3 regions of the Geobacillus sp. G4 genome follow, and region 1 is predicted to be linked to each of the others. Evidence: riboswitches for the same ligand, from Rfam matches in the RefSeq annotation. Region 1 holds a riboswitch; each other region holds the start of a gene.
The links. A riboswitch is a leader RNA that binds a small molecule or an ion and turns the genes downstream of it on or off. The one in region 1 is predicted to bind S-adenosylmethionine.
Positions count from the first base shown of each region.

Region 2: it holds a riboswitch for S-adenosylmethionine, as region 1 does, so the genes downstream of both, metK (methionine adenosyltransferase) here and ABS784_RS07370 (methionine biosynthesis PLP-dependent protein) in region 1, are expected to answer to the same signal.
Region 3: it holds a riboswitch for S-adenosylmethionine, as region 1 does, so the genes downstream of both, ABS784_RS00100 (hypothetical protein) here and ABS784_RS07370 (methionine biosynthesis PLP-dependent protein) in region 1, are expected to answer to the same signal.

Region 1 is NZ_JBEPJY010000004.1:249,903-254,098, reverse strand. Features, by position in the region: gene metC (cystathionine beta-lyase) at 1-1,135, opposite strand, end outside; gene ABS784_RS07370 (methionine biosynthesis PLP-dependent protein) at 1,139-2,242, opposite strand; SAM riboswitch class I at 2,444-2,554, opposite strand; gene ABS784_RS07365 (alpha/beta hydrolase) at 2,741-3,469, shown strand; gene ABS784_RS07360 (YjcG family protein) at 3,568-4,089, shown strand; gene ABS784_RS07355 (GNAT family N-acetyltransferase) at 4,091-4,196, shown strand, end outside.
Region 2 is NZ_JBEPJY010000002.1:337,888-342,083, forward strand. Features, by position in the region: gene ABS784_RS03885 (gamma carbonic anhydrase) at 1-449, shown strand, start outside; gene metK (methionine adenosyltransferase) at 472-1,683, opposite strand; SAM riboswitch class I at 1,813-1,927, opposite strand; gene pckA (phosphoenolpyruvate carboxykinase (ATP)) at 2,146-3,732, shown strand; gene ABS784_RS03900 (Rpn family recombination-promoting nuclease/putative transposase) at 3,876-4,196, opposite strand, start outside.
Region 3 is NZ_JBEPJY010000001.1:20,856-25,051, reverse strand. Features, by position in the region: gene opp4A (oligopeptide ABC transporter substrate-binding protein) at 1-1,525, shown strand, start outside; SAM riboswitch class I at 1,585-1,689, shown strand; gene ABS784_RS00100 (hypothetical protein) at 1,760-1,966, shown strand; gene ABS784_RS00095 (VOC family protein) at 2,111-2,494, shown strand; gene ABS784_RS00090 (PaaI family thioesterase) at 2,648-3,130, shown strand; gene ABS784_RS00085 (PaaI family thioesterase) at 3,330-3,746, opposite strand; gene hutG (formimidoylglutamase) at 3,888-4,196, shown strand, end outside.

The DNA of each region.
Region 1 (4,196 bases):
CCTGCTCAAAATCGGCGATCAAATCGTTGACATCCTCCAGTCCGACGCTCAGCCGCAGCAAGCCGTCGGTAATGCCGCGGCGGAGTCGCTCGTCTTTCGGCATGGCCGCATGCGACATTTTCGCCGGGTGCGATAAAATTGACTCGACCGCCCCAAGGCTGACGGCGAACACGGGCAGGCGGACGTTTTGCACGAACGTCCGGGCCGATTCTTCATCGGCAAGGCGGAACGACAAGACGGCGCCAAACCCGGCCGCCTGTTGGCGCTGGATGTCATGGCCTGGGTGGTGCGAAAGCCCCGGATAATACACATCTTCCACTTTCGGATGGCGCGCCAAATACTCAGCGATGGCCAGGGCGGATTCGGACGATTGTTTCAGCCGGACATGAAGCGTTTTGATCCCCCGCAGCACAAGCCACGCATCTTGCACGCCGAGGACGGCGCCAAAGGCGTTTTGCAGTTTGTACAATTCTTTTCCCAATTCCTCGTCTTTCACGACCGCCAGCCCGGCGACGACGTCGCTATGGCCGGCTAAAAATTTCGTTGCGCTGTGTAGGACGACGTCGACGCCAAGATCAAGCGGCCGCTGCAGCGCCGGCGTCATAAACGTATTGTCAAGAAACGTTAGGCAGCCATGCGCTTTCGCCAGCTTGACAACACTCCGAATATCGGTCACTTTTAAGAGCGGATTGGACGGCGTTTCCATGTAAATGACTTTCGTGTTCGGTCGGATGTTTTCGGCGACGGCGCGCAAATCGGTCATATCGACAAACGTATACTCAATGCCAAAGCGGCTCAATACTTCGGTGATCATCCGGTACGTGCCGCCGTAAACGTCTTCCGTCACGAGGACGTGGTCGCCTCTGGACAAGAGCAAAAACGCCGTCGAAATGGCGGCCATGCCAGAAGCGAAGGCGAATCCGCGCACGCCGCCTTCTAACGCCGCGATCGTTTCCTCAAGCGCCTCGCGCGTCGGGTTGCTGGAGCGGCTGTAGTCGTATTTGCCGAATGAATCGAAATCGAACTGATGGAACGTGGAGGCGTGCTGGATCGGCACGCTCACCGCCCCGGTTGCGCGGTCGACTTTCCATTCGTTATGGAGCAGTTTCGTCGAAAACGACCATTCCTGTTCCATCGCTTACACCTCTTTCATGTTTTTCAATGCCTGCGCCAAGTCGGCGATCAAATCGTCAGCGTGCTCAATGCCGACCGAGAAACGGAGCAGCCGGTTGCAAATACCGTTTTGGATGCGGATTTCCTCAGGAATGTCCGCATGCGTCTGCGTCGCTGGGTACGTAATAAAGCTTTCGACTCCGCCTAAGCTTTCCGCGAATGTAATGAGGCGCAAGCTTTTTAAAAACCCGTTCACCCACTTTTCATCGGCAATCCGGAACGACAGCATCCCGCCTCTTCCCGGATACAACACATCGGTGACATCTTCATGTTCGCGCAAAAAGGCGCTCACTCGCTTCGCGTTTTCTTCATGTTGGCGCATCCTTAGCGCCAGCGTTTTCATCCCGCGGATCAGCAACCACGAATCAAACGGCGACAAAACAGCGCCGATGGCGTTCTGATACTCGGCCAGGCGTTGACAGAGCTCCTCGCCCTTGGCGACGACAAGACCGGCCAAGACGTCGTTATGGCCGCCTAAATATTTCGTGGCGCTGTGGATGACAATATCGGCGCCCTGTTCGATCGGGCGTTGAAGCACCGGTGTATAAAACGTGTTGTCAACGATCAACAAAAGCCCGTGCCGCTTGGCGAGCTCGGCGACCGCAGAGATATCCGTCTCGTGCATGAGCGGATTCGTTGGCGTTTCCAAAAAGATGGCTTTTGTTTTTTCCGCAATTTTTTCCTCTACAGCAGCAAGATCGGTAAAATCGACGTAATGGAACCCAAGACCGTACTTGCGCCAGCCGCGCTCAAACAGGCGGTACGTGCCGCCGTACAGGTCGGCCGATACGAGAAACTCATCTCCGCTCTCAAACAAGGCGAGCACTGTCTGAATGGCGGCCATGCCGGAGCTGAACGCGTAGCCTTGGTCGCCGCCTTCAAGCTTCGCGATCGCTTCTTCGACGATTTTGCGCGTCGGGTTGCCGGTGCGGATGTAGTCAAACCCGGTCGACTCTCCGATGCCGGCATGGCGGTAAGCGGTGGAAAAATAAACAGGCGGGTTGACCGTCCCCGTCGCCGTTTCGCTCCGGTTGCCAATTTGCGCTAACAACGTCTCCAGTTTCTCCATCTCATCTCTCTCCTTCTGCTGAAAATTCCATCATGGGTCAACGGCCGACCGCTTGGCGCCAAACGAAGCGCCGCTGTCTCTCGGGCAGCGGCCGAGCGCCTTCGTCCGAAACCGCCTCGCGGTTGATGGAAGCGGCCGCTTGAGTAAATAAAAAAAGTCTTCTAAGAAGAAGACTTTTCCATACGCACATGGTCATGCTTCTTCTTATCTGCCGAATTGAATGCTCAATTCGCTGGATTTAGCACCTGGCCGCCGGGCGGCTGGTTGCTGAAGCTTCATTGGGCCAGTTCCCTCCGCTTCTCTTGATAAGAATGAGACGCGTATTCAATTTTTCTAATTTAATAAAAAATGTAGCGCATTCCCCCCGTTTTTGCAAGTCATTTTTTTATCAATGGCACCATTCGGCAAATTCACAAAAAATTCGAGCCGTTCATTAACATCTTTTGGTGCAAATATGTTACAATAACAGATGAACTTACGCTTTCATGGAGGATGGTCATGGCGACAGCAACAGGAACGATGCGCGACTGCAAGTTGTACAGCGGAGAGCTGCAAGAAGAAATCGAACTGCTCATCTACTTGCCAAGCAATTTTTCGCCGCTTTACAAATATTCTTTATTAATCGCGCAAGACGGCAAAGATTATTTTATGTATGGAAAAATGAAAACCGTCATCGAAACGCTGATGGAAGAAGGAACAATCGACCGGACGATCGTCGTCGGCATCCCGTATCGGAACGTCAACGACCGCTACGAGAAATACCACCCGGAAGGACGAAAGCACGAAGCATACCTTCGTTTTTTAGCCCATGAGCTCGTCCCGTTTTTGGACCGCGAACTGCCGACATACCAAATGGGCAAAGGCCGGGCGCTGATCGGCGATTCGCTCGGCGGAACGGTGTCGCTTCTAGCCGGGTTGTTGTATCCGCATACATTTGGGAAAATCGCCATGCAGTCCCCCTATATCGATGACTCGGTATTGGCGCGCATCCGCTCATTCCGCGATCCATCGCTCCTTTCGCTTTACCATTCTGTTGGCACAGAGGAAACAGCGGTGAAAACGACGGATGGCCATGTGCGCGATTTTATCACCCCGAATCGAATGGCGCGGGACTTGTTTATGGAAAAACGGTTTGCTTATACGTACCATGAGTTCGAAGGCGGCCATGCGTGGACGTATTGGCAGCCGGATGTACCCCGGGCCGTAGCCGCTGTTTTATCATTATAGGACAAAACGGAGCAACTTCAAAGATGTCGAAGCCGCCGCATCCATTCCGTGCGTTTCCTGTGCATGGAAAAAGAACTGGTTCAAGGAGGGAAAACAAAATGAAGTACGGCATTGTGATCTTTCCGCCAAAACGGATTCAGGACTTCGCCAACTCGTACCGGAAACGGTACGACAGCCATTACGCCCTCATCCCGCCGCATATTACGCTGAAATACCCATTTGAAGCGGATGAGGAGCAAATAAAAAAAATGGCGAAAGAGTTGCGCCGCATTGCGGCGGAAACACCTCCCATTCCGATCAAAGTGACGAAATTCAGCTCGTTTTACCCGACAAGCAACATCATTTATTTGAAGGTGGAACCAAACGACGTGCTCGAGCGCCTTCATGAACAACTGCACAGCGGCTTGTTCGCCGGAAAGCCGGAGTTTGTGTTCGTGCCTCACATTACGATCGGCCGCGATTTGCCGGGCGCAGAATATGCGGACGTCTACAGCCAGCTGAAGCTGCAAGATGTGCACTTCGAGGAGACCGTCGACCGCTTCCATCTTCTCTATCAGCTGGAAAACGGCTCGTGGACCGTCTATGAAACGTTTATCGTCGGAGGAAAGGAAACGGTCTGAGATGAACATTGCGATTGGCACAACGCAAGATCGCGCTTTGTACGAAGACGCCTTGCGCGTCCGCCGGCTCGTATTCATTGAGGAGCAAAACGTGCCGGAAGACGAGG
Region 2 (4,196 bases), on a different contig from region 1:
CAAGCATTTGGTTCAATACCGTCATTCGCGGCGATGTGGCGCCAACGGTGATTGGCAACCGGGTCAATATTCAAGATAACTCAATTTTGCATCAAAGTCCAAACAATCCGCTTATCATTGAGGACGGGGTGACGGTCGGCCATCAAGTCATTTTGCACAGCGCCATCGTTCGCAAAAACGCGCTCATCGGCATGGGCTCAATCATTTTGGACCGCGCGGAAATCGGGGAAGGCGCGTTTATCGGCGCCGGCAGTTTAGTGCCGCCGGGCAAAAAAATTCCGCCCAACACGCTCGCCCTCGGCCGGCCGGCGAAAGTCGTCCGCGAACTGACGGAAGACGATATCCGCGAAATGGAGCGCATCCGCCGCGAATATGTCGAGAAAGGGCAGTATTACAAAGCGCTGCAGCAACAGCGGACATCGTGCGCCGACAAAAAAGAGCTGCCGTGATCAGGCAGCTCTTTTTCTTTCATCACTTGTCCGCCAACGCCAGCGCTTGTTCTTTCAACAAGGCGGCTTTGTCGGTGCGCTCCCACGGCAGGTCGATGTCCGTACGCCCAAAATGGCCGTAAGCAGCCGTCTGTTTGTAAATCGGGCGGCGAAGGTCGAGCATTTTGATGATGCCCGCCGGGCGGAGATCGAAGTTGTTGCGCACGACTTCAATCAAAATGTCTTCCGACACTTTGCCGGTGCCGAACGTATCGATCGAAATCGAAACTGGGCGGGCGACGCCGATCGCGTAGGCAAGCTGCACTTCGCATTTGTCGGCCAGTCCTGCCGCGACGATGTTTTTCGCGACATAGCGGGCCGCATACGCCGCCGAGCGGTCGACTTTCGTCGGATCTTTGCCCGAGAACGCGCCACCGCCGTGGCGGGCGTAGCCGCCGTACGTATCGACGATGATTTTGCGCCCCGTCAACCCAGCATCCCCTTGCGGACCGCCGATGACAAACCGTCCTGTCGGGTTGATGAAATATTTCGTGTTCTCATCAAGCAGCTCCGCGGGCACGACCGGCTTGATGACCTGCTCTTTAATGTCGCGCTGGATTTGCTCTTGCGTAATTTCCGGATGGTGCTGCGCGGAAACGACGATCGTATCGACGCGCACCGGTTTGCCGTTTTCATCGTATTCGATCGTCACTTGCGTTTTCCCGTCCGGCCGCAAGTACGGCAAGACGTCCGTTTTGCGCACTTCCGCCAATCGGCGCGCCAAGCGGTGCGCAAGCGAAATCGGCATCGGCATCAATTCTTCCGTCTCATTGCAGGCGAACCCAAACATCAATCCTTGGTCGCCGGCGCCGATCGCTTCGATTTCCTCGTCAGTCATCTGACCTTCGCGCGCCTCGAGCGCCCGGTCCACCCCCATCGCAATGTCCGGCGATTGTTCGTCAATCGATGTCAGCACCGCGCACGTATCGGCGTCAAATCCGTATTTGGCGCGCGTGTAGCCGATCTCCCGGACCGTATCGCGGACGATGCGCGGAATGTCCACGTATGTTGATGTCGTGATTTCCCCGCTCACGAGCACCAGCCCGGTCGTAACGCTCGTTTCGCAGGCGACGCGGGCGTTTGGATCTTTTTCCAAAATGGCATCCAAAATGGCGTCAGAAATTTGGTCGCAAATTTTATCCGGATGTCCTTCCGTCACAGACTCTGAAGTAAACAAGCGGCGTTTGGCTGACATTCGGTTTGTTTCCTCCTCTTGGCATAATGTGGCGACACGGAACTCATTTCCCTTTTTCCCTTCGCAATATAAAAAACCTTTCCTGTAACGGCTGAGGAAAGGTCATGGCAATCGTATTGCTTCCTTTCACTCTTATCGTTCAAGGACTGCGCCTTGCCACAGGTTAGCACCATTTCACACATGTACAGTTGTGACGGTTGCTGGGCTTCATCGGGCCTGTCCCTCCACCGGCTCGGGATAAGAGTATCCGTTCAATGACTTATCTTATCGCAACGGAATCGGCAAAGTCAACTATCAAAATTCATTTTTTATCATTTCCAGCCGCGAAAATTCTTTCCTCAAGGAAACCAACACATTGGGCAAAATAAAGTTTGAAAAACCCACACAATTAGTATGGACTATTAATAAAAATGTGTTATACTATTTTCAAGAGTGATTACAAAAAGAAGGCAGGTTTTGAATATGGGGATCGCAAACATGACGAATAAGCTTGATTTATTGCTGCAAAAACCGTACGTGCATCATCAACTGTCCGTCGCCGAGCTCGTCGAGAAAGTCCTGCGGCGGAACGAAGGACGGCTGACGCACACCGGAGCCGTCGCGGTGACAACCGGCAAGTACACAGGGCGGTCGCCGAAAGACAAATACATCGTCGAAGAACCGTCAACGAAGCAAACGATCGACTGGGGCGCGGTCAACCAGCCGATGTCTCCGGAGACGTTTGATAAACTGTACGACAAAGTGCTCGACTATTTAATGAAGAAAGATGAACTGTTCGTGTTTAAAGGCTTTGCCGGCGCCGATCCGAAATCCCGGCTGCCGATTCAAGTCGTCAACGAATTCGCCTGGCACAACTTGTTCGTTCATCAGCTGTTCATCCGGCCGAACGCCGAAGAGCTCGCCGCGCATGAGCCGCAATTCACCGTCATTTGCGCGCCGAACTTTAAAGCCGACCCGAAAGTTGACGGCACGCGCTCGGAAGCGTTCATCATCATCTCGTTTGAACGGCGCACCGTGTTGATCGGCGGCACCGAGTATGCCGGCGAAATGAAAAAATCGATTTTCTCGGTGATGAACTATTTGCTGCCGGAACAAGGCATCCTGCCGATGCACTGCTCGGCCAACGTCGGCCAGGAAGGCGACGTCGCCCTCTTTTTCGGCTTGTCGGGAACGGGAAAAACGACGCTCTCGACCGACCCGAACCGCCGCTTGATCGGCGATGATGAGCACGGCTGGTCAAACCGCGGCATTTTCAACATCGAAGGCGGCTGCTATGCGAAATGCATCAACCTATCGCGCGAGAAAGAGCCGCAAATTTTTGACGCCATCGGCTTCGGCGCGGTGCTCGAAAACGTCGTCCTCGACGACGCGACGCGGGTGCCGAATTACGACGACGGCACGCTGACGGAAAACACGCGCGCCGCCTACCCGCTTCAAGCGATCAAAAACATCGTCGACCCAAGCGTCGCCGGCCATCCGTCCACGATCGTGTTTTTGACGGCTGATGCGTTCGGCGTCCTGCCGCCAATCAGCAAGCTGACGCGCGAACAGGCGATGTACCATTTCTTAAGCGGCTACACAAGCAAACTCGCCGGCACCGAACGCGGCGTCACCGAACCGGAAGCAACGTTCTCAACGTGCTTTGGCGCACCGTTTTTGCCGCGCCCGGCCGTCGAATACGCGGAAATGCTCGGGCAAAAAATCGCCGAACACAACGTCCGCGTCTTTTTGGTCAACACCGGCTGGACAGGGGGACCGTACGGCGTCGGCAGCCGCATGAAGCTCGCCTACACCCGGGCGATGGTGCAAGCCGCCGTCGAAGGGGAGCTGGACAACGTCGAAACGGTGCAAGACCCGATTTTCGGCCTCGCTATCCCAACCCACGTCCCCGGCGTGCCGGATGACGTCCTGCAGCCGCAAAACACATGGGCTGACAAACAAGCGTACGAACAAAAAGCAAAAGAGCTGGCGCAAAAGTTCCGCGCCAACTTCCGAAAGTTCGCCCATATCGACCCGACGATCGAAAAACTCGGCGGACCGCTCGTGTAACAAGAACCCGGCCGGACAGGGAGCCGTTCCCTGTCCGGCTGTTTTTTCGAACGCATAAAATGATTGTCGTCGATCCCCCGGGGTTTTTGCACGATTGGGGGTCGACGACAATGTGAGGCTCGACGGCGAAGAGTCTGCTCTGCTTACCCCTTCACCCGTTCGATCTTCTCAACCGGCAGCCCGGTCAGTTCGTGGATCGTGTCGACATCATACCCTTTCGCCAGCATTCTCTTCACCACGTCGAGCTTCCCTTCCTCAATCCCTTTTTGGCGCCCTTGCTTCATCCCTTGTTTGACTCCTTGTTGAATTCCCTTTTCCATTCCCCGCTGTTCGTACGAGACGATGAGCTCCATCACTTGCTTCGCTTCCTTCGTTTCCATTTGGCTCACCTCGTTTCGCAGTTTGGCTTCCTCCTCTTCGGACAACCGCAAATACGTTTCAAAAAAACCGAACAACAGCCGCTG
Region 3 (4,196 bases), on a different contig from region 1:
TGAAATTTTGCAATTTTTCGATGAATCACTCTTCCGAACAAATGGAGACTATGAAATTACGAACGATGGCGCCGCCACATATGAGCTGTCCGACGACAAAAAAACGATGACGATCCGCATCAAAGATAATGTCAACTGGCATGACGGCCAGCCGGTGACGGCGGAAGACTTGGAGTATGCGTATTTGGTCATCGGCCATAAAGATTATACCGGCGTCCGCTACGGCGACGCGCTCATCCAAGACATCGTCGGCATGGACGAATACCATAGCGGCAAAGCCGATAAAATCGCCGGCATTAAAGTGATCGACAAAAAGACGTTGACGATCACATGGAAGCATGCGAACCCGTCTGTGTTGACCGGCATTTGGGCGTACCCGCTACCGAAGCATTATTTGAAAGATGTGCCAATCAAACAATTGGCGCAATCAGATAAAATTCGGAAAAACCCGATCGGCTTTGGCCCGTTTAAAGTAAAGAAAATCGTGCCAGGCGAATCGGTGGAGTTCGTCCGCAATGATGACTACTGGGCAGGCAAGCCGAATTTGGCAGGGGTCATTCTGAAAGTCGTCAGCCCGCAAGTGGTGCTGCAAGCGTTGAAAAAAGGCGATATTGACGTTGCGGAATTCCCGACGGATCAATATTTGAATGCGAAGGGAACGAAAAACATTCAGTTTATTGGCAAAATTGACCTGGCCTACAATTACATCGGTTTTAAACTCGGCCATTGGGATGCGAAAAAGCAAGAAAATGTGATGGACAACCCGAAATTCCAAAACAAAAAGCTGCGCCAAGCGATGGCGTATGCCATCAACAACCAAGAGGTAGCTGACCGCTTGTACCATGGCTTGCGCTTCCCGGCGACAACACTCATTCCTCCGTCGTTCCCGGGTTATCATGACAAAACAATCAAAGGATACACATATAACCCGGAAAAAGCGAAACAGCTGCTCGATGAGGCTGGCTATAAAGATGTGAATGGCGATGGCCTGCGCGAAGACCCGAACGGCAAAAAGTTCACGATCAACTTCTTGTCAATGAGCGGCGGCGACATTGCCGAGCCGTTGGCAAAGTTTTATATGCAATGCTGGAAAGATGTGGGCTTGGATGTCCAATTAGTGGACGGCCGTTTGGCGGAATTTAACTCGTTCTATGACATGGTTGAAAAAGACGATCCGAAAGTCGATGTGTACGCCGCCGCATGGGGGACGGGAACAGATGTCGATCCGTACGGATTGTACGGCCGCAACGTCATGTTCAACTACTCGCGCTGGGTGAATGAGAAAAACGATGAGCTGCTTGAAAAAGGACATTCCGAGCAGGCGTTTGATAAAGAATACCGCCGGAAAATTTATAGTGAATGGCAAAAGTTGATGAATGAAGAGGTGCCGGTTATTCCAACGTTGTATCGTTCGGCTATCTACGCGGTCAACAACCGCGTTGCCAACTTCACGGTCGATCCAAGCTCGAAGCTAACGTGGAAAGACGTCGGAGTCACATCAGAACAGCCGGAGGTGTCGGAATAAATGATTGCTGTCGCGGATTATGTATGATAGCATAAAAAATAAAAAAACAAATTGCATACGTCTTATCAAGAGTGGGCGAGAGAACGGGCTTGATGACCCCACAGCAACCTGCCGCTGGCAAGGTGCTAACACCCGCAAAGCGGTTTCGCTTTGGATGATAAGAATGGCTCATGACCCCCTTCGCATCATTCCGAGGCGAAGGGGGTTTTTGATTGATGGGAGGTGAGAAAAACGGTGGCAGAACTTTATTCTCTCCGCGCCTGCATGGTGTCGCACTTGCCGGCCGCGGCGTTCGCTGTTCATGTGATGCGCTGTGTGCAGGCGGAGCTCATTCAGTTGGACCCGCAAGCGGTGGTGCATGTCGACCGCGGGGATGGATATAGCCATCTATATGGGGAGATGCAAGCAACGACATTTTCTATTTTGCTGATGAATGCCTAGGCGGATGAGCGGAAGTTAGAAGGGACGTACGCCCTTGATCGCTGCATATGGGCGGAGCTCGGGAAAAAAAGATTTTCCCTGCACGCATGACGCCGTATTTACGGGCGGTGTTTTCAAGTCCATAATGGAAAGGGAGAGCAAGCAATGGCAGTTAAAAAGTTCGAGCATGTCGGCATTCAAGTGAAAGACATCGAGGCATCGAAGGAGTTTTACCAAAACGTCGTCGGCCTTGAGCTGTTAAGCGAGATGATCCATACGAACGGAACGATGAAACTGGCGTTTTTAGGAATTGACGGCTCGATCATCGTCGAGCTGATCGAAGGATACAACCCGAATTTGCCGACGGAAGGAAAAGTGCACCATGTGGCGTTTACGGTGGAAGGCATCGAGCAAGAGAAAGAACGGCTTCAATCGCTAGGCGTCCCGCTTGTTTGGAACGACATTACGACGCTTCCGAACGGGGCGAAATATTTGTTTTTCCTCGGTCCGGACGGCGAATGGATCGAGTTTTATGAGCCGGGGCAATAATTGAACAAACGGCAGGCGGCCCGCTGTTTCGGCCGCCTATGAATTTGCCGTCTGGCTGCCTCGTTCGGCAAGGCCTGTGGCTTATTGCCATGTTCGGGCTCGCCGTCTTCCTGATGCAATGATATACTAGAAAAAGAGAGGGGGGAGGATCAAGTGGAAGAAACGATCGTTCACGCCATTCAAGACGACTATCCGGATGAATTCGCCTGGTGCTACGGATGCGGGCGATTGAACGAGCAAGGCCATCACTTCCGCACCGGTTGGCAAGGGGACAAAACGGTGACCGTCTATACACCGCGCCCGGAACATACGGCGATCCCCGGGTTTGTGTACGGCGGGCTGATCGCCTCGCTCATCGACTGCCACGGCACCGGGTCGGCGGCGCTGGCGTTGCATCGGAAAAATGGCCATGAACCAGGGAGCGGGGAAACGCCGCCGCGCTTTGTCACGGCGTCGCTTCACGTTGATTTCGTCAAGCCGACGCCGCACGGTGTGCCGCTTGTCGCCGTCGGCACCGTGACGGAGATTCATCCGAAAAAATGGCAAGTTGATACGGAAGTGTTCGCTAACGGCGAACTGTGCGCCCGCGGCCAAGTCGTGGCCGTTGTTATGCCGAAAACGTTTGTCCGTGCGTAACAAGCGACGAAAAGCGCCGGAGAGAGGTTTTTTGACAGCGCTTTCTCCGGCGCTTGGCCACTGATTGAAAACGGCTGTGCCTGCCTCGTTTCGCCATGCGCTTGCCTCTCATGATCACCTCTACCGCTGCTGTTTCTCCCCGTCGAGTTCAAGGAAGACGATGTGCAAAAACGCTCTTTCCTTCGAAGATCCATCATCTTCACGGTTTGTCCATGATCAGCACTGACGATGTGGCGCTCGCCACGTCTTTGCCGTTTTGCCGCACGATGGCGGTCACATAAGCGACGGTTTTCCCGAACTTTTCCACCCTAGCCTCGATTTCGGCTTCCCCAGCCGCTGCCGGGCGGTGAAATGTCGTCTGCAAGTTGATGGAGGCGTGCATTTGGTCATCGCGAAGCAAGGTCGTCACCGCATAAGCCATGAGAATGTCCGCCGCCGCTCCGACAAATCCGCCCATAATCACCCCGTTGCCGTTGAGAAGCGATTCGCTGATCGCCCATACGCCTTTCGCATAGCCGTCTTGGGCTTCCGTCAAGCGGACGCCAAGCGACTTGTCGCATGGCGGCGGCGCGCTTTGACCGGCGATGACATCGTGCAAGTTGGTCATTGGCTTCATCTGGAACACCCTTTCTGTTGTCAATCATGTTTTTTTATTCGCCAAACGGCGGCGATTTCCTCTTTTCACGTCCGTGAGGAGGAGAACGGCAAAGCGGCAGCGAAAGAAACAAGAAGCTGATGATGGAAAGGAGATGGTCTCATGTATCAACCGCCAGACGCCTTCCGTTGGACGGGGCGGATTGACAGCGTGAGCGATGAGCGGGCGTTTCGTCTTCATCAGCGCATTCGCTTGCTCGATTTGTCGCAGCCATTGGAGCCGGTGGAACGAGCGGCGGCATTCATTGGGTTTGCATGCGACGAAGGAGTGCGCCGCAACCAAGGACGCCAAGGGGCGAAAGAGGCTCCGGCCGCCATTAAAGCGGCGCTGGCCCGGCTGCCTTGGCATTTTCCAGAGGGGATAACCGTCTATGACGCAGGCGATGTCGTTTGCATCGACGAACGGCTTGAA